4 regions of the Vibrio artabrorum genome follow, and region 1 is predicted to be linked to each of the others. Evidence: predicted binding sites of a transcription regulator. Region 1 holds the regulator's gene; each other region holds the start of a gene.

Region 1 (5,469 bases):
TATCGATGATACCGTCGATTACGTTATGGTTCTCGGAAGTGGTCACGTCGTCGACGATCAAATACCGCCAACGTCAGAGCTTAGCCGTACCGGTTTGATGCGTTTAACGGAAGGGATTCGTATTCTACGACTTTACCCAGGAGCCAAACTCATTCTCTCTGGCTACGGGGGGGGTACGGAAGTCAGTAATGCAAGAATGATGGCCAAAGTCGCCTTATCACTCGGCGTGTCAAAACCCGATATCATTTTACTTGAAACCGCAAAAGACACCTGGGAAGAAGCTCGTCAAGCCGCCGCATTTGTTAAAAATAAAAAGATGATTTTAGTCACGTCTGCTAGCCACATGAGCCGTGCACTGAATGAGTTTCATAATGCCGGCATCAACCCATTACCGGCACCCACCAACTACCTTGCACAAGAAGGCATTGTTGAACCTTGGAATAAATACATGCCAAAGGCGCTCTACCTTGAGCAAACTGAACGTTACTGGCACGAAAGAATGGGGTTAATTTGGCAAGGTCTACGCGATTGGCTAGACACCAGTAATAACCATTCAGAAGAGCCTGTTGTTATCCCTACACCTTCTATCTTAGAAGACGATGATGTTACCGCGGCCCTGCCATAAAGCTTTCTCACTTGGTCATGGACTTTGGGAAAGCAATAAGTGAATGACTGAAAAAAATGAGCCGTTATAAAAAAAGCCGAGACATATACTCTGTCTCGGCTTTTTTACGCTTATTGTCTCGTTGCTGATTAATTGTCTCGTTACTGATTAAACGCCACTAAAAACTTTAATCACCGGCGAACATGTAACCTTCACCATGCACCGTTACAAAAATTTGTGGATTCTTAGGGTCAAACTCCATTTTGGCACGCATGCGACGAATCAGTACGTCGATGGTACGATCATTAGGCGCATCCACTCGGTGGCTGATCATGTTCAGAATACGTTCGCGACTTAATACCTGATTAGGGTAAGAAGATAGTGCGACGAGTAACTCATACTCGGCCTTAGTTAATTTCACCGGTTCGCCATTTTTGCTCAGCGCTCGGCGAGGAATATCAAACGTCCATTCACCGAAACGAACAACGGATTCATTGTCATCTTGCTCTTCGTGCCCCGTCGCCGTTTTGCGAGCGGCAGCAATACGCCAAAGTAAGTTTTTAACTCGAACCAACAGTTCGCGTAGTTCAAAGGGTTTAGTCACATAGTCGTCTGCACCCATTTCAAGGCCTACGATTTTGTCGATGCTATCCGTACGCCCAGTAACTAAAATAATTCCAATGTCTGATTGACTGCGTAATTCGCGAGTTAGCATCAATCCATCTTCACCGGGTAAATTGATGTCGAGCATAATGAGGTCAACGCTGTTTTCTTTCAAAACGTTTCTCATTTGAGCACCGCTCTCTGCTTCACTCACGGTGTAACCTTCATTCTGGAAATATCCAACCAGTTTACTGCGGGTTACCACATCATCTTCAACGACCAATACGTGATAGCTCATCTACACCACTTTTCTTATTTAATAGTTTCATTGACTATTCTATTCATAACTAGTAACAATTCTAGTCGTACAGAAGATAAAAGCCAGAAAGATGATTTTTTTTTGATACAAGACAATCTTAAACCTTGCTATTTATCGCTCATCGCAATTCAATATAGGCATTATTGCTAGCGAGTGACGTTGTACTCTACAAATATCACGGTTAGTTAGCCTTCGTAGCCAAGCAATACGAAAGACGATATTAGGATTAATCAAATGAAAGATACGAAAGCGTTCAACGAACAAAGAGCAGAAATATATTGGTGGCTATCAAGCTTATTCGCTAAAGAACTCACTCAAGAAGAGCTTGATCACTATCATTCTGTCGAAATTCGTTCCTTTCTGACTGGTTTAGGGGAAAATGAAACACTTAAGCCAGCAATCGACAGCTTGGTAGACGCGCTCAACCGTTTACAAACTCGTGAAGATGCACAGTTAGAGCTAGCAGCTGACTTCTGTGATCTATTTTTAAAAACGGATAAGCATGGCGCCCTTCCTTACGCTTCAATGTATATCGGTGAGACGGGGTTATTAAACGATAAACCTGCAAAAGATATGGAAGAGATCATGGCGAAACACAATTTAGTCGTGAATCAAGATCTCAAAGAACCAGCAGATCACATTGCCATCGAACTCGACTTTCTTGGCAACCTGATCATCCGCTCTAACGACACTGAGTGTGAGGATGAGCTAGAGAAATCGTTTGCTAGTCAGCAGCAATTTATCGAACAAACACTGCTGACTTGGTTACCAAAGTTCAATGCAAAATGTCACGACATCGATTCATTCGGTTTCTATGCATCGGTTTCATCCCTACTTGTTGCTTTCTGTAACCTAGACACTCTATATTTGGCGGGTGAATAAACGGGCAGTATGACTCGGTCAATAAATTCAGATAATGTGACAATTCACCCGGATTTCTGGGTGAATTTTGTTGCGAGTAATTTCTAGTCAGTTTAAAATTGTGACCGCAAACGATAAAATATGAAATGCTCACGAAATGCTATGCTTATAAAAATTCAGAGCATTTTAGTGTTAAGACAAGCCGCTCAATAGCGGTTTTTTGTTTTTTAGCACTTAGTACCCAAAGAGCCCTACAACTATAAGCTCTTAATTAGGTAGCTTAACGGCTACTTCATCCCATACTTGGGAAAGTAGCTTCTAATAGGATAAAACCATGGCCACTATAAAAGACGTCGCTCGCTTAGCCGGCGTATCGACAACGACCGTATCTCATGTAATCAACAAAACACGTTTTGTTGCAGAAGCAACTCAAGAGAAAGTCAATCAAGCCGTAGACGAATTAAACTACGCACCAAGTGCTGTCGCACGGAGTTTAAAGTGCAATACAACACGCACTATTGGTATGTTAGTAACGCAATCAACGAACCTGTTCTTCTCTGAAGTTATCGATGGTGTTGAGAGCTACTGCTATCGTCAAGGTTACACTTTGATATTGTGTAACACCGGCGGTATCTATGAGAAGCAACGAGACTACATTCGAATGCTTGCAGAGAAACGTGTCGATGGCATCTTGGTGATGTGTTCTGACTTAACAGAAGAGCTAAGAGAGATGTTGGACCGTCACGCTGATATCCCTAAAGTGGTGATGGACTGGGGGCCTGAAAGCTCTCAAGCCGATAAAATTATCGATAACTCTGAAGAAGGTGGCTACCTAGCGACAAAATACCTAATTGATCGCGGTCACACTGACATAGCTTGTTTAAGCGGCCACTTAGACAAAGCGGCCTGTATTGAACGCATCGCTGGTTACAAACGTGCGCTCAATGAAGCACAGATTTCTGCTGATGACAGCATGATCATTGAAGGTAACTTCGAATGTGATACTGCCGTTCTCGCGGCAGATAAAATCATCGAAATGAAAAAACGTCCAACAGCCGTATTCTGCTTTAACGATACAATGGCTCTTGGCTTAATGAGCCGACTACAAGAAAAAGGAATTCGTATTCCTGAAGATATCTCTGTCATCGGTTACGACAACATCGAACTGGCTGAGTACTTCTCTCCACCGTTGACTACGGTTCACCAACCGAAGCGTCGTGTTGGTAAAAATGCATTTGAAATTTTATTAGAACGCATTAAAGATAAAGACCATGAAAAACGTGTGTTCGAAATGCACCCTGAAATTGTTGAGCGAAGCACCGTTAAAACGTTAAATTAATGGTTATATTCTCATCTAATCGTGCGCTCCTTTGGGGGCGCCTTTTTATCAACACAAAAACCTAACTTAGATGCATATAAGAAAGAAGATTAATTGAAGCAGTATCACACTTTTGAATAGCAAGTGTGAGCTTCATTCAACAAAAACTTTATTCTATTTAATCAGTCACGCACAGGGCAAATCACTCGAAAGAGTGAGACGCAAAGCTTCCGGCCTAAACCACTCGTTGGTATGGTAGCGGGGCTACCGATGGCAAAATGCAGTAGTTGCTAATAATTTAGTAATTTACGGCTTATTGACAATTTAGTTGCAACATTTTGCTAATCTCTCGGACCTGCTTATTTGGTGGCGTAGTTCAAATACACCGAGATGAATAACATGGATAAACCGATACTAAAGGACTCAATGAAGTTGTTTGAGCCCTTAGGAAAAATAAAATCACGCTCAATGTTTGGTGGCTTCGGGCTTTTCGCTGATAACACCATGTTTGCCCTAGTGGTAAATGACCAATTGCATATACGAGCAGACAAAAGCACAACGAATCAATTCGAGCAGCAAGGATTTCAGCCTTACGTCTACAAAAAACGAGGGTTCCCTGTTGTTACCAAATATTTCGCTTTGCCCGAGAGCCTATGGCAAGATCAAAAGGAAATTTTGCAACTGGCCAGTGCTTCTTTAGGGTATGCTAAAAATGAAAAAGCTCAGCAATCCTCAGCTAAGCCAACTCGATTAAAAGATCTTCCTAACCTCAGACTCGCGACTGAGCGTATGTTAAAAAAGGCTGGGATAGAATCTGTAGAACATTTATATGAATCAGGCTCTGTAAACGCATTTAACGCCATCAAAGAATCACACGCCTCTTCTGTCAGTATCGAACTGCTTTGGGCGCTAGAAGGTGCTATCAATGGCACACACTGGTCTGTGATACCTCAACAGCGTCGCGAAGAGCTGAGCAATCGAGTTAATTAACATTATCACCCTATGACTAAGCCGCATTTTTGCGGCTTTTTTTATATGTGCTGAAAGTTAATTGACGTTTTGCCTGTCTATACTCAAGTGATGCATTAAAAATTATAGGAAATCGCAATGAGTAAAAAAGTCATATTGGGTCTGGCATTGATCGCCACTATCCTTTTGTTAGGTCTTAACTTTAGCCAATACCTAACACTTGAGAATGCCAAAGATCAACAAGCCGTTTTAAATGACTACATTGATAGCAATTTCATTGCCGCCGCCGCAACCTATTTTGTCGTATATATCATGATTACCGCTTTCTCGATTCCAGGGGCTGCTGTCGTGACGCTGTTAGGGGCTGCGTTGTTTGGATTCTGGAACAGTTTGCTATTGGTGTCTTTCGCGAGTGCCATTGGGGCGACTCTCGCTTTTCTCAGTAGCCGATACCTCTTACAAGACTGGATACAAAGCAAATTTGCTGACAAATTAGTCACGATAAACAAAGGCATTGAAAAAGACGGGTCATTCTACTTATTTTCGCTCCGTTTAATTCCTGTCTTCCCATTTTTTATTATTAACTTATTAATGGGCTTAACACCAATGTCGATCACGCGTTATTACCTGACGAGCCAAATTGGGATGTTACCAGGCACTGCTGTTTTCTTAAATGCTGGAACTCAACTGGCAGAAATCGACTCACTGTCGGGGATTGTTTCACCTTCGGTACTATTGTCGTTTATCTTGCTGGGTGTATTCCCAATAATTGCTAAATGGTTGATGAACAAGTTT
Region 2 (5,469 bases), 350 kb from region 1:
TGGCAACATGGCCGGGCCAATGAAGCACTTTTGGGATAGCACGACATCACTGTGGATCAATGGCGATCTCATCGATAAACCAGCGTGTGTCTTTACCTCTTCTTCATCACTGCATGGTGGTCAAGAGACGACACAGCAAAGCATGATGTTGCCCCTGCTTCATCACGGCATGTTAGTCGTGGGCATCCCCTACTCAGAACCTGCACTGCACACCACGCAAACCGGTGGTACGCCTTATGGTGCAAGCAGTACTGGAGAAAGCGCTTCGCTTAGCAAAGAAGAGATTGAGTTGGCGCAAAATCTAGGTAAACGCCTAGCGCGCATCGCAATAAATCAGAAGGGAATTTCTCAATGATGTATATGCCAGAAACGGCGATGTCTCCCAAAACCAAACTCTTTCGCTACCTTGCTTTAGCGGGCAACTTGTCGCTTCTATTCTGGGTGGTGGCTTGGCAGATGACGCTTTCACCGCACCCTCATCTCAGTAATGTCACGCTGGCGATTGCTTGGGCTATCCCGCTGTTACTGCCATTACCGGGCATTTTAGCAGGTAAACCTTATACGCACGCTTGGGCGAATTTCGTCTTGATGCTCTACTTCCTACACGCATTCACTCTCTTATATGTCGACGGTGGAGAGCGCCTATTAGCGGCAGTAGAACTGCTTTTAACCACTCTAGGCTTCGTGGGCAACATTTTATTTACTCGCTTTAGAGCCAAAGAGTTAGGGATTAAACTGAAGCGCCTTTCTGAAGTAGAAAAGAAAGAAAAAGCTAAGTTCGAGCAATAATAATTGATTGGATGTTATTGTTCTGAGATGGTAACAAAAAGCCCTGCAAGATTGCTCTAGCAGGGCTTTTTCATGATGTCATATCAAACAGAGCAGTACTAGCGAACCCATTCGTATACGAGACTTGGCTTAGCATCCATTGGCGCTGTGGTGGTTAAATCTTCCGAGCTAGATTCCGCTAACGTTGTGTCAGGCGTGTTTGTGAGAACAGTATCCGTTGATACCTCATTGCTCTTAATCACTTGCACGCTTGAATCACTTACACCCTCTTCCGCTTTCACTGCAACAGCCGACTCGGGAGCATCACCGACAGACATAGTGTTGTCTTGCGATTCAAATTCAGGACTCACTTCAGGTTCAATGTAAGGCTCTTCAACCTTGGCAAGCTGACGAATTCTTGCAACTTCCTGCTCAAACTCTTGTTGAGTCGACAATAAGTGGATTCGGAAAGTCACTTCGTTGTTTTGAATCTTCAGAATATCGAGGCTTGCCACCGAGTTTAGACGCTTAAGTGCGTTCTCCAATTGGAAGAAATCCTGAGCATTATTCAGGCTAATAAACTGGGTTAAAATCGATTCTGATGACTCACTCGCTACCGTCACAGCACTTTTAGCTGAGTAGTAGTTACTGATTTGGTCGACTAACTTCTTAGACATCGTTGCGCTGTTACCCGACAAAGAACCACTCACTGGCGATGTTGGAGCGCTCGTCAATTGACTCGGCTTTTGATCATATAGAGCCCAACGTAAACCTGAAGGTTGAGCCTTTATCACCAACACGGCATCAACAGGGTAACGCAGACTCGCTTTACTGATCGGTGTGATAAAGCTGCCCCATAAATCAGAAGTCGCAATACCCGTAATATCGTCAAAATCGCCAATAGGAAGCGTCAGTGGTAAACCTCGCTCCTTTGCGTACGCTTGTAAACCTGAGGCCAGTTGTGATTTAGAGTGTTCCCAAACAATATTCTTGTCGTAATGGCCTTCTTCTACGAGCCAAACAAGAATGTTCGAGCGAGTATCAGGCCAATACGGTAACTGAGCTTGAGTCAATAAAGATCGGATTTGAGCACCATTAAAACGCATACGCAGCGTTTCTTGAGCATGGCTTTCACCAAAACTCATTTGAGACAGGTACTGCGCACTGTTACGCATCGCCTTTTTAATCGTCTCATTCGAAGCGACATCGGTTTGGCCAGTCGCACGTATTAATACCTGCTCCATACCCGTCATTCTTGCCACTTGTTCTGGCTGTTTGTCTTCAGCGTTAATCACTACCTCAGCACCAAAAATATCGACTTTAGTCAATGCATAACTCGGAGAGGCTGATAGTGCCATTAACAACAATGCTATAAAGCGCATACTGATCCTAATATTCAAATCGTGTGCCTTGATGATAAGCAACTATGGATTGAGGGGCAAGGTTGTTAGAACTCACAGAGCTTAATAACCATAAATTACCCACTAACGATCATAAATCGTCCGCTTATTTAACGTGGACTTTTCTAATCATGATGGCGGTAAACATCATTAAGACAAATAAATTTGATCTACTTGGTGTGGCAATCGATTGCCAAATGATAGAATCTCGCGAATTTTACTTTTCATATCACGATCATTGTTAAGGACATAACATGAAAAATGCTTTGCAAGGTGCACAAATGCTGTTTGTTGCTTTTGGTGCGCTTGTATTAGTGCCACTGCTAACCGGGCTCGATCCCAACGTAGCACTCTTTGGCGCAGGTATCGGTACTCTTTTATTCCAACTTATTACACGCCGCTCTGTGCCAATCTTCTTAGCCTCTTCTTTTGCATTTATCGCCCCTATTATGTTTGGTATTCAAACTTGGGGTGTAGGTGCAACCATGGGCGGTTTAATGGCATCCGGTGTTGTGTATGTTTTGATGGGGGCATTGATCAAAGTTCGCGGTGTTGCTTTCATCCATAAATTACTTCCACCCGTGGTGGTTGGCCCTGTGATCATGGTGATCGGTTTAGGCCTTGCCCCTGTTGCAGTTAACATGGCATTGGGAAAAACAGGGGACGGTGCCGTTCAACTTATCGATGCTGACGCTGCACTGTGGATCTCTTCTATTTCACTGATAGTGACCATTATCATCAGTGTGTTCTCAAAAGGCTTCCTTAAACTGCTGCCTATCTTCGGTGGGATCGTCGCCGGTTACCTGACAAGCTTATTCTATGGCGTGGTCGACTTCACGCCAGTGGCTCAAGCGTCTTGGTTAGCTCTGCCCAACTTCACCGCACCAGAATTCAACATCAACGCGATTTTCTTCATGGTGTTTGTTGCAATCGCTCCAGCCGTTGAGCACGTTGGCGACATGCTTGCTATCTCTAACGTAACCGGTAAAGACTACCTTAAAAAACCGGGCCTACACCGCACAATTACTGGCGATGGTGTAGCAACCATTGCGGCTTCGATGCTGGGCGCTCCACCAAACACAACCTACAGTGAAGTAACCGGCGCGGTAATGCTGACTAAAGCATTCAATCCGGTGATCATGACGTGGGCAGCAGTGACGGCAATCGTTCTTGCGTTAGTCGGTAAGCTCGGAGCCCTGCTTCAAACAATTCCAGTTTCAGTGATGGGCGGCATCATGATTCTTCTGTTTGGTTCTATCGCAACGGTAGGCCTGAACACCCTAATTCAGAACAACGTTAACCTACACAAATCACGCAACCTGGTGATTGTGGGCATTACGTTAGTCTTCGGTATTGGCGGCATGGCATTTGGCATCGGCGACTTTAGCCTTCAAGGCGTAAGCTTATGTGGTATCGTGGCAATTCTACTTAACCTAGTCCTTCCAGAAGAATTAGGCGACAACACAGTAGTAGACAAAGCTCAAATCGATTAATGAGTCGGTAAGGCTAGATTCAAAAGAATCATAATCAAACAAGATCAAAAAAGGGAGAGCATCGAATGCTCTCCCTTTTATTGATAGCAGGTCCAGTTAAGTTTAAATCACTCTTTAAATTAACTTAAACCGAACCGAATTACTTAGTACCAAAGATCTTATCACCCGCATCGCCAAGACCAGGAACAATGTAGCCCTTGTCGTTTAGCTTCTCATCGATTGCAGCAGTGTACAACTCAACATCTGGGTGCGCTTTTTCTAGAGCAGCGATACCTTCAGGAGCAGCAACAAGCACAAGAATCTTAAAGTGCTTACAACCTTTCTCTTTCAACAGGTCGATCGTCGCGATCATAGAACCGCCTGTTGCAAGCATTGGGTCTACCACTAGAGCAATACGCTCATCGATGTTAGATGCAAGCTTATTGAAGTACGGTACCGGCTCCAGCGTTTCTTCGTCTCGGTAGATACCAACAACGCTGATACGTGCACTTGGGATGTGCTCAAGAACGCCATCCATCATGCCTAGACCAGCACGTAGGATTGGCACTACCGTTACTTTTTTACCTTTAATTTGGTCAACTTCTACAGGACCGTTCCAACCGTTAATCGTTACACGCTCAGTTTCAAAGTCTGATGTCGCTTCGTATGTTAGAAGGCTACCCACTTCTGTCGCTAGCTCACGAAAACGCTTAGTGCTAATGTCACCTTCACGCATCAGGCCAATTTTATGTTTTACTAGCGGGTGTTTCACTTCAACAACTTTCATTTCCAACTCCGGCAATATTTAAACAAACCTGTAGATTATACACGAACTGTGGGGGTATTTCAGAATCTTTATTCTAATAAAAAAAACCGCGCAAACGTTTGCTCTTGGTAATCAAGCCCTGTTAGAATAGCGCCGTTTTCACATCCAACTTAAGTTCGAGGACTATCCCGTGAGTGGTAATACTTCTTCTCTAAGCTACAAAGACGCTGGTGTTGATATCGACGCAGGTAATGCACTAGTTGACCGTATCAAAGGTGCTGTTAAACGCACTCGTCGCCCTGAAGTAATGGGCGGTATTGGTGGCTTTGGCGCCCTATGTGAACTTCCAACGAAATACAAAGAGCCGGTACTTGTTTCAGGTACTGATGGTGTTGGTACTAAACTTCGCCTTGCTTTGGATCTGAAAAAACACGACACCATTGGTATCGACCTAGTGGCAATGTGTGTGAACGACTTAATCGTTCAAGGTGGTGAGCCGCTATTCTTCCTAGACTACTACGCAACAGGTAAGCTAGATGTCGATACAGCAGCAGACGTTGTTTCTGGTATTGCTGAAGGCTGTGTTCAAGCTGGCTGTGCACTCATCGGTGGTGAAACGGCTGAAATGCCAGGCATGTACGAAGGCGACGACTACGATGTAGCTGGCTTCTGTGTGGGTGTTGTCGAAAAAGCGGACATCATTGACGGCACTAAAGTAGCAGCAGGCGACGCCCTTATCGCTGTTGGCTCAAGCGGTCCACACTCAAACGGTTACTCTTTAATTCGTAAAGTCCTAGAAGTTTCTGGTGCTGATAAGAGTGAAGAACTAGAAGGTCGCACTATCGGTGAGCACCTACTAGAACCCACTAAGATTTACATCAAATCGGCACTTAAAATGATTGCAGAGCATGACATTCATGCTATCTCGCACATCACCGGTGGTGGTTTCTGGGAAAATATCCCACGCGTACTTCCTGAAGGCACTAAAGCCGTCATTGATGGCAAGAGCTGGGAATGGCCTGCTATCTTTAAGTGGCTACAAGAGAAAGGTAACGTGGAGACA
Region 3 (5,469 bases), 200 kb from region 1:
GTCGGACGTGAGTCGAATGCTTTGATACCGTATAAGCCACTCAGGCTGTGGCGAAATACGTTTGATGACACTTGGTTTTGCGCTGGAGTGCGCGATTGAACTGTTGAATTCGTTGAAACTGGTGCGGCTGCGAATGCAGGCGCTCGGCTCAATACCAAAAGCATTAGGGCCGTCGTACGGAGAAATACACTCATTCAAACTCCAAAATACAAGGTTACAAAAACGGGTATTCAAAAGGGGGTAACCAGTAAAACATAAGAGTGAAAACAGCTTAACGACACCAACTAATCTCGCTATATATTAGATGGGGCCTGTTAAGATAGAAACCAACTCTAACGTTTAATATTGCTTTAAAATGTGAAGATATAGACAAATTATTTAAGTAATTTTTCCCATATTTTGAGAACTTTGAACTGCAGCAGTCAACTTTCTCAACGGGTGTTGTTTGCTATTCTGACTCTGCTATTTTTTACGTTAAAACTCAGCGAAGGTTGCTCTTATTCATCGATACTGTACCCTTGTATTATCACTGTTTAACATGAACGAAAGATGAATAATCCTGAATTTTGGCACAATAAATGGGCTGCCAACCAAATTGGTTTCCACCTTGAAGATGTAAACCCGCTTCTTATCGAATTTTGGGAAAAGACTAACCCAAGCTACGACAAAAGTGTCTTCGTGCCTCTTTGTGGTAAGAGTGAAGATTTAATTTGGTTAGCAACCAAGCACGAACAGGTTCAAGGTGTTGAATTAAGCCAAATTGCGGTTCGTGCCTTTTTCTCTGAGCATTTGTACACACCAACAGTGACTCAAATCAGTGGTCAGCACGAGCTTTATCAATTCGATGAATTGAGTATTTATACGGGCGATTATTTCACCGCGCCAATCCAGCCGGTCGACATTATTTATGATCGTGCTTCGCTGGTGGCATTACCTGAAGAGATGCGAGTTCAGTACGTCGCGCGTTTGAAGCAACTGTTGAAACCGAGTGGTACGATCTTACTGGTGACATTGGATTACGAACAAAGCGAGATGGCGGGGCCTCCGTTTAGCGTACCTCTGTCAGAGATCGAACGGTTATTTGTCGGCTATAAAATTACGTTGTTAAATCAAGATATCGCCGACGATAAACACCCAAAGATTACGAAGAAAGGTTTGTCTCGATTCAGTGAAGAGGTGTATTTGATTGAGTCTATTGCTTAGGTTTAGCTTGCTGAATTCGATGACAAGATAAAAGACAAAAATACGGGCTAAATAGCCCGTATTTTTATTGTTCAGAGGTGAAGGCTGTATGGCTCAGATAGAGACACCATCAGTAAATGACTTTTACTTTTGAAGCGCTTTCAATTGCATCTTCAATCGCGGTCTCTGTGCTATTACGGCGAGTTAACGCGACACCAAGGCGACGGCGACCATCAATGTCTGGCTTACCAAATAGACGAACTTGCGTTTGTGGTGCATCTAGCGCTTCTGCAAGCCCTTCAAAGCGGATGTTTGTTGATGTGCCTTGACCCAGAATAACCGCTGATGCACACGGGCCGTATTGCGTGATGGATTTAATTGGCATACCCGTAAATGCGCGTACATGCAGCGCAAATTCAGATGAGTCTTGAGACATCAAGGTTACTAAACCGGTATCGTGTGGGCGAGGGGACACTTCATTGAAAATGACATGATCACCTTTAACAAACAGTTCCACACCAAAGATACCGTAACCGCCTAGTGCGTTAACCACTTGCCCTGCGGTGTATTGCGCTGCTTTTAAAGCGTTGTCTGACATGATTTGTGGCTGCCATGACTCGCGGTAGTCACCGTCTTCTTGGCGGTGGCCGATAGGCGCACAGAAATGAATGCCGTCTACTGCTCGAACGGTTAATAGTGTGATTTCGTAATCAAAGTCGATAAAGCCTTCAACGATGACACGACCCGCGCCAGTGCGACCACCATCTTGCGCGTAATCCCAAGACTTTTGAATATCTTCTTCTGTTTTGATGACGCTTTGGCCTTTGCCTGAAGAGCTCATCACGGGTTTCACGACACAAGGCATGCCCACAAATTCGACCGCAGCGGCGAAATCTTCAAAGGTGTCAGCAAAACGGTACGGAGATGTGCTCAACTCTAACGTTTCTGCGGCTAGGCGACGAATGCCTTCGCGGTTCATCGTCAGTTTCGTCGCGTTCGCTGTTGGAACGACATTCAATCCTTTTGCTTCAAGCTCCACGAGTTTACCGGTGGCAATCGCTTCGATTTCTGGTACTACGTAATCGGGTTTTTCGAGCTCAATAATGGCTTCTAACGCATCAGCGTCTAACATATCGAACACATGACTGCGATGCGCCACTTGCATAGCGGGTGCGTCTTCATAACGGTCACATGCAATCACTTCCAAACCTAAACGTTGGCACTCAATAGCGACTTCTTTGCCGAGTTCGCCTGAACCTAATAGAAGTACACGAGTAGCATTTTCACGAATAGCGGTACCAAACATAGACATTCCTTCCGATCTTTTAAACGAGTGATTGAAAACGGTGTGATCATACTTATTTGACCGATAAAAGCAAACGTTTGCGCGGTCTGTGGTATGAATTAGAAGTATAAAAAAAGCAGCCTAATAATATGGGCTGCTTTTTTGCGTGTTTTGTTAATGGAATGTGCTTAAATTGCTAAGTAACTCACTGGAATGTCAGGGTTAATCGCTTCCAATGTCGACTGAGTCTCTGCTAAGTGACTGATGTTTCCGTCAGCGATTTCAACCAAGGCTGCGTTTTCGATTTGCTCAAAATCGAAGCCAGCCAGTCTAAGTTGAACGAGTGCAACTTGTAATGGCGGAAGGCTAGGGTTGAAGGCGGCGTTTTCAGCGTACGCACCCGTAAAGATTTCACCCGTTGCCAGCTGTAATGAAACGCCACTTAGGTTCTTAGTGTAAGGGGCGTGGCTGCGGTTTAAGGCGGCAAGTGCGCTCACAATAATTGGGCTCGTCTCTGCGGATGTGTATTGGTGATCTAATTTCGTCATCAAGCCTTCTGTAATGCCTAAATCAGCGGGGCCAAATGAATCCGGCAGATAGTCTTGTAGAGACATTTCAGTGCGTTGTGGAAGCTGAATTTGAAGCTCTTTTGCTGTCGTAAGTTCATTCATGAATTGGCGACAGTGACCACAAGGGCTGAAGTTAATCGTGATGTCGGAAATACCTTCTTCACCTTTCATCCAAGCGTGGCTAATCGCTGACTGTTCTGCATGCACAGTTTGGCTTAACTGAGCGCCGGCGACTTCAAGGTTTGCCCCAAAATACAAAGTCCCAGACAAACCACGTACGATAGCGCCAACATAAAACTCGGAGAGCGGTGCGTAAGAATAAGCGGCGGCAAAAGGAAGCAGTGCAACACGTAACTCGTTATCAGTTAAACCGCTGGCTTGCAGTAAATCAGCAAATTGCTCTGAAGATAACGTTGCATCGAAGCTATCTGAAAATACGATGTCACTCAAAAGTGTCCTAATTGATGCTGGAGCACTTTCCAGCGCCATGGTAATACGACTGTTCATGTTGAATCCTTAATTAACCTTAGGCTTTAAGTTTATGCAATACTCAAGAATAATCCGTGATTCAAGTCACTATTGCGATCTTGTTGTTACATTCTATTGCATAATTAGAGTGAGGTCACAGATGAAATCGATTGCAAAGACCAATATGACCATGCCTATCGCATTTATTGACTCAAATTTGAGCCCAATCGCTTGGCATGATTAGGTGAGTGCCGAGAATAAGCCCAAGTAGATGTTATGTCATCAGCGTTTTGTTGGGCTTTCGAGAGATTAAAAATGAATATGCCAGCCCATCGGATTACGCGTAGAGCCAAACGACGATAGCAAATATGCTCGGCGCGATAATCGAGGTTATAACACCACAAAGTACTAACGCGAGAGAGCTAAAAGCCGCATCTTGTGGGTTCTTTTCTGCACAGGTTGCGGTTCCTAGAGCATGCGATACTGTGCCCATGGTTAACCCTCGTGCTATCGGACTCTTAATACCGATTAGGTTATAAATAGGGTAAGCGAAAATGGCCCCAAACAGACCCACAATAAGCACCAGAATTGCGGCAATCGCGGCTTCGCCCCCTAAATGACTGGAGACTTCCATAGCGATAGGTGTGGTGACTGACTTACCGAGTAAACTTGCGATTAAGCTCAAATCGGCTTTAAAAGCGACGGCGATCAAGGCTGCTGTGATCATCGACATTACGCTGCCAAGTGTGCAAGCTAAGGTGATGATACGCCAGTTAGTGCGGATTTGCGGCAGTTGCTCGTAGAGCGGGTAAGCAAGTGCAACGACCGCAGGTTGAAGCATGTAGGTAATCCAAGTGTTGTCCGCATAATAAGTTTCAAAGGGGATTTTGAAAAACAGCAGAATAGGAATAATAACCCCAATGCTGATCAGCAATGGGTTACACAGTGGCGAGTTCACTTTCTGGCTTATCCAGCGAGCAAATAGAAACACCACGATGGTCAGTAGGATCCACATGATTATTGACCTCTCGAAAGCAAGCGGTCTAAGAACCATGATAAAGAAACCAAGACGATCAGCGTCCCCCCCACGGCACTGGCTAAGATGGGCAATGCATTTGCGATAAGTTCGTCAAAGTGCTCCATCAACCCGACACTGATCGGAACAAATAATAAAATCATAAAGCGAATGATCAAGCTAGCACCGGGTTGTACCCAGTGTGCAGGAACAATACCAATCACCATGACAGCAAATAAAATTAACATGCCAAAAATACTGCCCGGGATAGCGGTGTCTAACAGGTGTTGTAACGCGTTACCTGCTGTGAGGGCGCCTAGGATCAAAGCAAAGGAGATCAAGCAGTAGACGAGTTGGATTAAACGTTCTTTCAAAGTGTAACATCTCTTGATAGTGGAATTAGCTGGCTAAGTTTTCTACGTATTGATAAACCGCCTTCAAGATCGCCATCTTTTTTTCGTCGCTCTCATGTTCGTGTGCGAGATTCTCTAGGTTTAACATGTACTCTTCCAAGCGACTTTCGTAAAACTCACGACAATGGTTTGCCCACTTCAATTGCTCCTGCTCATCAAGTGTCCATGGGAAGTGTCGAGCACGGTAACGGAACAGTAACGGTTTAATACGTTCGTCGCCAAAAGTGATGTCTAACGCTGATAAGTTATTTGGGTCGGTTTCACGAATGATGTTCATTGCGGTTTTATCGGCGGGTGAAAAGAAGCCGTCATACAGATGGGTGTCGACGTCGTCACTTTTCTCGTATACACGTTCTTGTGAATACAAACCGATCAGCTTTTCGCGAATTTCAGGGTGTTCACGTAATAGTGCTAGGTTATTGAGACACTGTTGTCGATCAATACCGATAGTTGCGGCATTTTCAGCCGTCAGGGTTTTTGCTGGTGCAAGAATTGGACACTTGTTCAAGTGTACAAGTTTGATCGGAACTGGAAGCT
Region 4 (5,469 bases), 1.2 Mb from region 1:
GAAAAGCGGTTCTCTGATTACCGCTCGCTATGCCATGGAGCAAGGCCGCGAAGTGTTTGCCCTTCCTGGTTCGATTCATAGCCCAACCAGTCGCGGAGGCAATAGCTTAATTAAAACTGGCGCTTGTTTGGTGCAGAGTGCTCAAGATGTGTTGGTTGAAATAAAGAGTCTGTTAGACTGGTCTATCGATCAGCAGCCCAGTTTGTTCGAATCGACGTCGAGTGAGAGCGAAAATGAACAATTGCCATTTCCACAGCTGTTCGCTAACGTAGGATTAGAGGCGACACCCGTTGATATTTTGGCACAGAGAACCCATATACCTGTGCATGAGGTCATGATGCAGCTTTTAGAGCTTGAGCTCTCTGGGCATGTTGTTGCAGTTTCCGGTGGCTATATTCGAAAGGTGAGAGGCTAAGCTAGGATGATGGACATACTGATGTACTTGTTTGAAACCTATATCCATAGCGATTCAGAATTGCAGGTGGATCAAGATGAGCTTGAAGATGAGCTTCTTCGAGCAGGGTTTCACCAAGAGGATATTTATAAGGCCCTCTATTGGTTAGAGGATCTTGCGGCCCTGCAAGATACTGACAACCAAGCGGCAATTACTATGTGCTCCAGCACCTCGATGCGTGTTTACACAAGCAAAGAGATTTCACGTATTAATATGGAGTGTCGAGGTTTTTTACTCTTCCTTGAGCAGATCAACGTACTCACGACGGAGATTCGTGAGATGGTGATTGATCGTGTGATGGGGCTTGATACCAATGAGTTTGAATTGGATGATCTGAAATGGATTATCTTAATGGTGCTATTTAATGTGCCGGGTAATGAAAGTGCTTACACGCAAATGGAAGAGCTGTTGTACACCAAAGAGCAAGGTATCTTGCATTAATACAGGCTTGTCATGAGTAGTAAGATTGATAATCAGCTTTTTTCAGCACATGAACATGCGTTAGAGCATGAACCATGTCCACAGTGTGGTGGGGAGCTTCAGCTTCGCCATGGTAAGCACGGCCCATTTTTAGGCTGTAAGCAGTATCCGAGCTGTGATTACATCAAGCCTCTTCATCAAAATGATGGTCATGTGGTGAAAGAGCTGGGCGTGCCGTGTCCTAAATGCCAAAACGAATTGGTATTAAGGCAAGGTCGCTTTGGGATGTTCATTGGTTGCAGTGGTTACCCAATGTGTAATCACATCGAATCTTTGGATCAACCGAAAGAACAACCTGAAGAGCAGCCACAGGTTGCCTGCCCTGAGTGTGGTCGAGGCCACTTGGTTGAGCGTAAATCTCGCTATGGTAAAACCTTCTATGCGTGTGATAACTACCCTAAGTGTAAGTTCGCTGTTAATCAGCCACCTGTTATAGGTCGTTGTGAACAGTGCCAGTTCCCGCTGTTGCTGGAGAAGAAAATGGCCAGTGGCACTAAGACCCAATGTGCTGATCGCAAGTGTCATCACATTCAATCTCAGTAGTAATACTAATCAAAGTAAGTGAATGACCAGAAATAAAAAACGGCGCTCAATGAGCGCCGTTTCTATATCCAATAAACGTTCTATATTTATCAAGCACCGTAGACTTACTTCATCTGCTCAGCAAACTCATGCACAGCTGGGTAGGCTTGCTTATCAAGAATGTCTGCCAGTGAGCATAACGCTCTTTGCAGCTCTGCGTTGTAGTCAGCACTCACGTTAATGTGACCCATCTTACGACCTGCGCGCTTCTCTTTGCCATACCAATGAACATGACAACCACCTTGAGCCAGAATCGCCTCAGGAAGAGTATCCTCACCAAGAATGTTGATCATTGCAGTTGGGCGAATCAGTTTGGTGCTGCCGAGAGGCATCCCACATACGGCACGCAGGTGGTTTTCAAACTGACAAGTTTCAGCGCCTTGCTGTGTCCAGTGGCCAGAGTTATGAACACGTGGTGCGATCTCATTAACCAGCAGTGAACCCTGAACATTAAAGAACTCTAGTGCGAGTACGCCAACGTAATTCAAACGTTCTGCAACGGCGGTGAACATGGTTTTCGCTTGCGCTTGCAGTTCAATGTCGTCAATCGCTGTTGATAAGCTTAATACGCCATCGGTGTGAACATTCTCAGCCAGTGGATACACTTGAATCTCGCCATTGATACCACGAGCACCAACCAGTGATACTTCGCGGTCAAATGGGACAAACTCTTCAGCCACAATCGCTTGGTTGTCTGTTGCGGCAATGCACTCAGCCATTTCTGTCCAAGTTGACTCGACATTATCTAATGTCTTTAAGCGCCACTGGCCCTTGCCATCGTAGCCGCCCAGTGTGCTCTTCAATACCATTGGTAAGCCAACGTGAGCGATCGCGGCGTCAAAATCTTCGCGAGAATTAATCACGTAGTATTTAGCATTCTTCACGTTCGCTTCGTCTAACAGCGCTTTTTCAAGGCGACGGTCACCGCCAGCTTTGATGGCTTCTGTGGTCGGTAAGAACTTACCGCTGCGTTCACATACCTCAAGTACATCGTGAGGGATATGTTCGAACTCTGCAGTAATCACGTCCGCACGCTCAATCGCATTGTCTAAGCCGTTGCCTAGAACCGCTTGCGTTAATGGGTGAATAATATTTTTACTGCCAACATCAAAAGCAGAAATTTCAATATTCAGCGGCGCCCCAGCTAGGGACATCATGCGAGCAAGTTGGCCCGCGCCTAACACAAGAACATGCATGGAAATTAGTCCTCAGCAGGGTTTGGATTAGCCAGAACCGTTTCTGTTTGCTCAGAGCGGAATGCTTCTACTTTTGCCATCACTTCTTCATTGTATGTACCAATGATTTGAGCCGCTAGGATGCCCGCGTTAGCAGCTCCCGCTTCACCGATAGCTAGAGTACCTACCGCAATACCTTTTGGCATTTGCACGATAGAAAGCAGAGAATCCATGCCTTTTAGTGCTTTAGATTGAACGGGAACACCTAGAACCGGTACGCTGGTGAAAGCCGCAGCCATACCCGGAAGGTGAGCAGCGCCGCCAGCACCAGCAATAATCACTTTAATACCGCGCTCTTTCGCACTGGTTGCGTAGTCTGCAAGCAACTGAGGTGTGCGGTGAGCAGAAACCACTTTTGTTTCGTACGCTACGCCAAACTGATCCAACATTTCTGCTGCTCGCTTCATTGTTGGCCAATCAGATTTAGATCCCATGATAATACCGACAGTCATCTCAAACTCCTTCAGGTACGATTTAATTAGTGATTAGATATTTTGTGCGCATTATACGGGTAAAATCGATCAAGGAAAACGTTTGCGTCAGTCTGGTTGGTTAATTGATACATTTTATAAACAAATAGCTTTAGTCACAGTGAATGATAATTTGTACACTTAGCGAGTTCGATTACTGAATTAATGAGGCAACCCTTGGATAACTTTCAACATACTTTGCAGGCATTACAACAAGGTGAAGTCATTGCTTACCCGACCGAAGGCGTATTTGGGGTCGGTTGTGATCCCGATAATCCACATGCCATCAAGAAATTACTCGACTTAAAACAGCGACCGATCGAGAAAGGGTTGATCCTAATTGCTGCGAGTTACGAGCAACTGTTACCTTACATTGATGAAAGCCAATTGACGGAAGCGCAGTTGGCTACAGTGAAAGCGACATGGCCAGGTCCGGTGACTTGGATCATGCCAACCAGTAGTAAAGTCACGGATTGGGTTAGCGGTCAATTTGATTCCATCGCGGTGCGAGTGACGGATCACCCTTTGGTTCAAAGGATGTGTAATGAGTTCGGTAAGCCGCTGACCTCGACCAGTGCTAACCTGACCGGAGAGCCGCCTTGCATGACGACGGAAGAAGTTCAGCAGCAACTGGGCCAATATTTGGTCGCTATTTTAGAAGGTCAGACGGGCGGTCGTGACAAGCCTAGCGAAATTAGAGATGCAAAAACGTCGAAAATATTAAGACAGGGTTAAACCCTGCGAAGGAAGTAAGATGTCAGCAATTGATAAAGAAGCCGTAAAGCAGTTTTTTCTGAGCCTACAAGATTCGATTTGCCAACAGCTTGAGCAGGCTGATGGCACTGCACTGTTTGAAGAAGATGCATGGCAGCGTGAGCCGGGTGAACGCCTGGGTGGCGGTGGTCGAACTCGCGTGATGGCCCGCGGGGCGGTCTTTGAGCAAGGTGGGGTTAACTTCTCGCATGTTGCGGGTAAGGCAATGCCTGCCTCAGCAACAGCTCACCGCCCTGAATTGGCTGGCCGTGAGTTTGAGGCGATGGGAGTCTCATTAGTTATCCACCCTAAAAACCCATACATCCCAACCTCACACGCCAACGTTCGATTCTTCATAGCGGAAAAAGAAGGAGAAGCCCCGATTTGGTGGTTTGGTGGTGGTTTTGACTTAACGCCATTTTATCCTTTCGATGAAGACTGCCAATCTTGGCATCAAACCGCTAAAGATCTTTGTGCGCCGTTTGGTGATGATGTTTATCAAGAACATAAAGAGTGGTGTGATAACTACTTCTATCTCCCCCACCGAGAGGAAACACGCGGTGTGGGTGGCCTGTTCTTTGATGATCTGAATGAGTGGGGCTTTGAGAAGAGTTTTGCTTATATGCAGGCGGTCGGTGAAGGTTTTGCAGCCGCATACTTACCAATTGTAGAACGACGTAAAGAAACGCCTTATGGTGAGCGCGAACGTGACTTCCAACTTTACCGTCGTGGTCGCTATGTGGAATTCAACCTAGTGTACGACCGTGGTACCTTATTTGGTCTGCAAAGTGGTGGGCGCACCGAGTCGATATTGATGTCGATGCCACCATTGGCTCGTTGGGAATACCGTTATGAACCACAAGCGGGCTCACCAGAAGCTCTACTTTATAGTGACTACTTAAAGCCTAGAGTTTGGTAGTTCTTCCCTCCTTATAGGGATAGTGATAGGGTCATCTGTATCGATGACCCTTTTTATTATTTCTGTTAGGTAAGGATATGACACAGCAAGTAGACCGTTATGCCGTTTTCGGTAACCCTATTGGGCAAAGCAAATCGCCATTCATTCACACGTTATTTGCTCGCCAAACCAATCAACCACTTACCTATACAGCATTGCAACCCGATCATGGTCAATTTATCACTTCGGCTAAAACCTTTTTCAGCGAAGGTGGTCGAGGATGTAACGTTACAGCGCCTTTTAAAGAAGAGGCCTATCAGTTTGCCAGTCGTTTAACGGAGAGGGCTCAACTAGCTGGTGCCGTAAACACCCTTAAGAAGTTAGATGATGGAGAGATCATTGGTGATAACACCGATGGTGAGGGTTTAGTTCAAGATTTGCTTCAACATCAAGTTACGCTAAAAGGTGCACGTGTTCTTCTGCTTGGCGCTGGTGGTGCTGCAAGAGGAGTGATTCAACCTCTTCTTGACCAAAAGCCGCAGCAGTTAGTGATTGCTAACCGAACCCGTTCCAAGGCCGAGTTATTGGCTGAGATGT

The links. Region 1 encodes PurR, which represses purine synthesis genes. Its sites were predicted from a motif close to TNANGNAAACGTTTNCNTNA; they were not measured.
Region 2: OCU36_RS09920 (uracil-xanthine permease family protein) is a predicted target of PurR. The motif match lies at 2,347-2,366, and genes of this name have one in related genera.
Region 3: purT (formate-dependent phosphoribosylglycinamide formyltransferase) is a predicted target of PurR. The motif match lies at 2,554-2,573, and genes of this name have one in related genera.
Region 4: purE (5-(carboxyamino)imidazole ribonucleotide mutase) is a predicted target of PurR. The motif match lies at 3,274-3,293, and genes of this name have one in related genera.

What each region holds. Positions count from the first base shown of each region.
Region 1 covers NZ_AP025458.1:1,868,550-1,874,018, forward strand. Annotated here, with positions in the region: gene elyC (envelope biogenesis factor ElyC) at 1-625, shown strand, start outside; gene torR (two-component system response regulator TorR) at 792-1,505, opposite strand; gene torD (molecular chaperone TorD) at 1,761-2,408, shown strand; gene purR (HTH-type transcriptional repressor PurR) at 2,722-3,726, shown strand; cyclic di-GMP riboswitch class I at 3,892-3,977, shown strand; gene OCU36_RS08410 (TfoX/Sxy family DNA transformation protein) at 4,105-4,695, shown strand; partial or broken gene OCU36_RS08415 (TVP38/TMEM64 family protein) at 4,708-5,469, shown strand, end outside.
Region 2 covers NZ_AP025458.1:2,221,818-2,227,286, forward strand. Annotated here, with positions in the region: gene wrbA (NAD(P)H:quinone oxidoreductase) at 1-355, shown strand, start outside; gene OCU36_RS09910 (DUF2069 domain-containing protein) at 352-789, shown strand; gene OCU36_RS09915 (DUF2066 domain-containing protein) at 888-2,150, opposite strand; gene OCU36_RS09920 (uracil-xanthine permease family protein) at 2,423-3,661, shown strand; gene upp (uracil phosphoribosyltransferase) at 3,801-4,427, opposite strand; gene purM (phosphoribosylformylglycinamidine cyclo-ligase) at 4,597-5,469, shown strand, end outside.
Region 3 covers NZ_AP025458.1:1,664,844-1,670,312, reverse strand. Annotated here, with positions in the region: gene OCU36_RS07515 (RelA/SpoT domain-containing protein) at 1-194, opposite strand, end outside; gene OCU36_RS07510 (thiopurine S-methyltransferase) at 550-1,203, shown strand; gene purT (formate-dependent phosphoribosylglycinamide formyltransferase) at 1,313-2,488, opposite strand; gene cdd (cytidine deaminase) at 2,656-3,543, opposite strand; gene OCU36_RS07495 (CidB/LrgB family autolysis modulator) at 3,842-4,519, opposite strand; gene OCU36_RS07490 (CidA/LrgA family protein) at 4,522-4,893, opposite strand; gene sbcB (exodeoxyribonuclease I) at 4,919-5,469, opposite strand, start outside.
Region 4 covers NZ_AP025458.1:3,035,092-3,040,560, reverse strand. Annotated here, with positions in the region: gene dprA (DNA-processing protein DprA) at 1-415, shown strand, start outside; gene OCU36_RS13795 (DUF494 family protein) at 422-895, shown strand; gene OCU36_RS13790 (DNA topoisomerase family protein) at 908-1,477, shown strand; gene OCU36_RS13785 (5-(carboxyamino)imidazole ribonucleotide synthase) at 1,582-2,712, opposite strand; gene purE (5-(carboxyamino)imidazole ribonucleotide mutase) at 2,718-3,203, opposite strand; gene OCU36_RS13775 (L-threonylcarbamoyladenylate synthase) at 3,399-3,956, shown strand; gene hemF (oxygen-dependent coproporphyrinogen oxidase) at 3,976-4,893, shown strand; gene aroE (shikimate dehydrogenase) at 4,971-5,469, shown strand, end outside.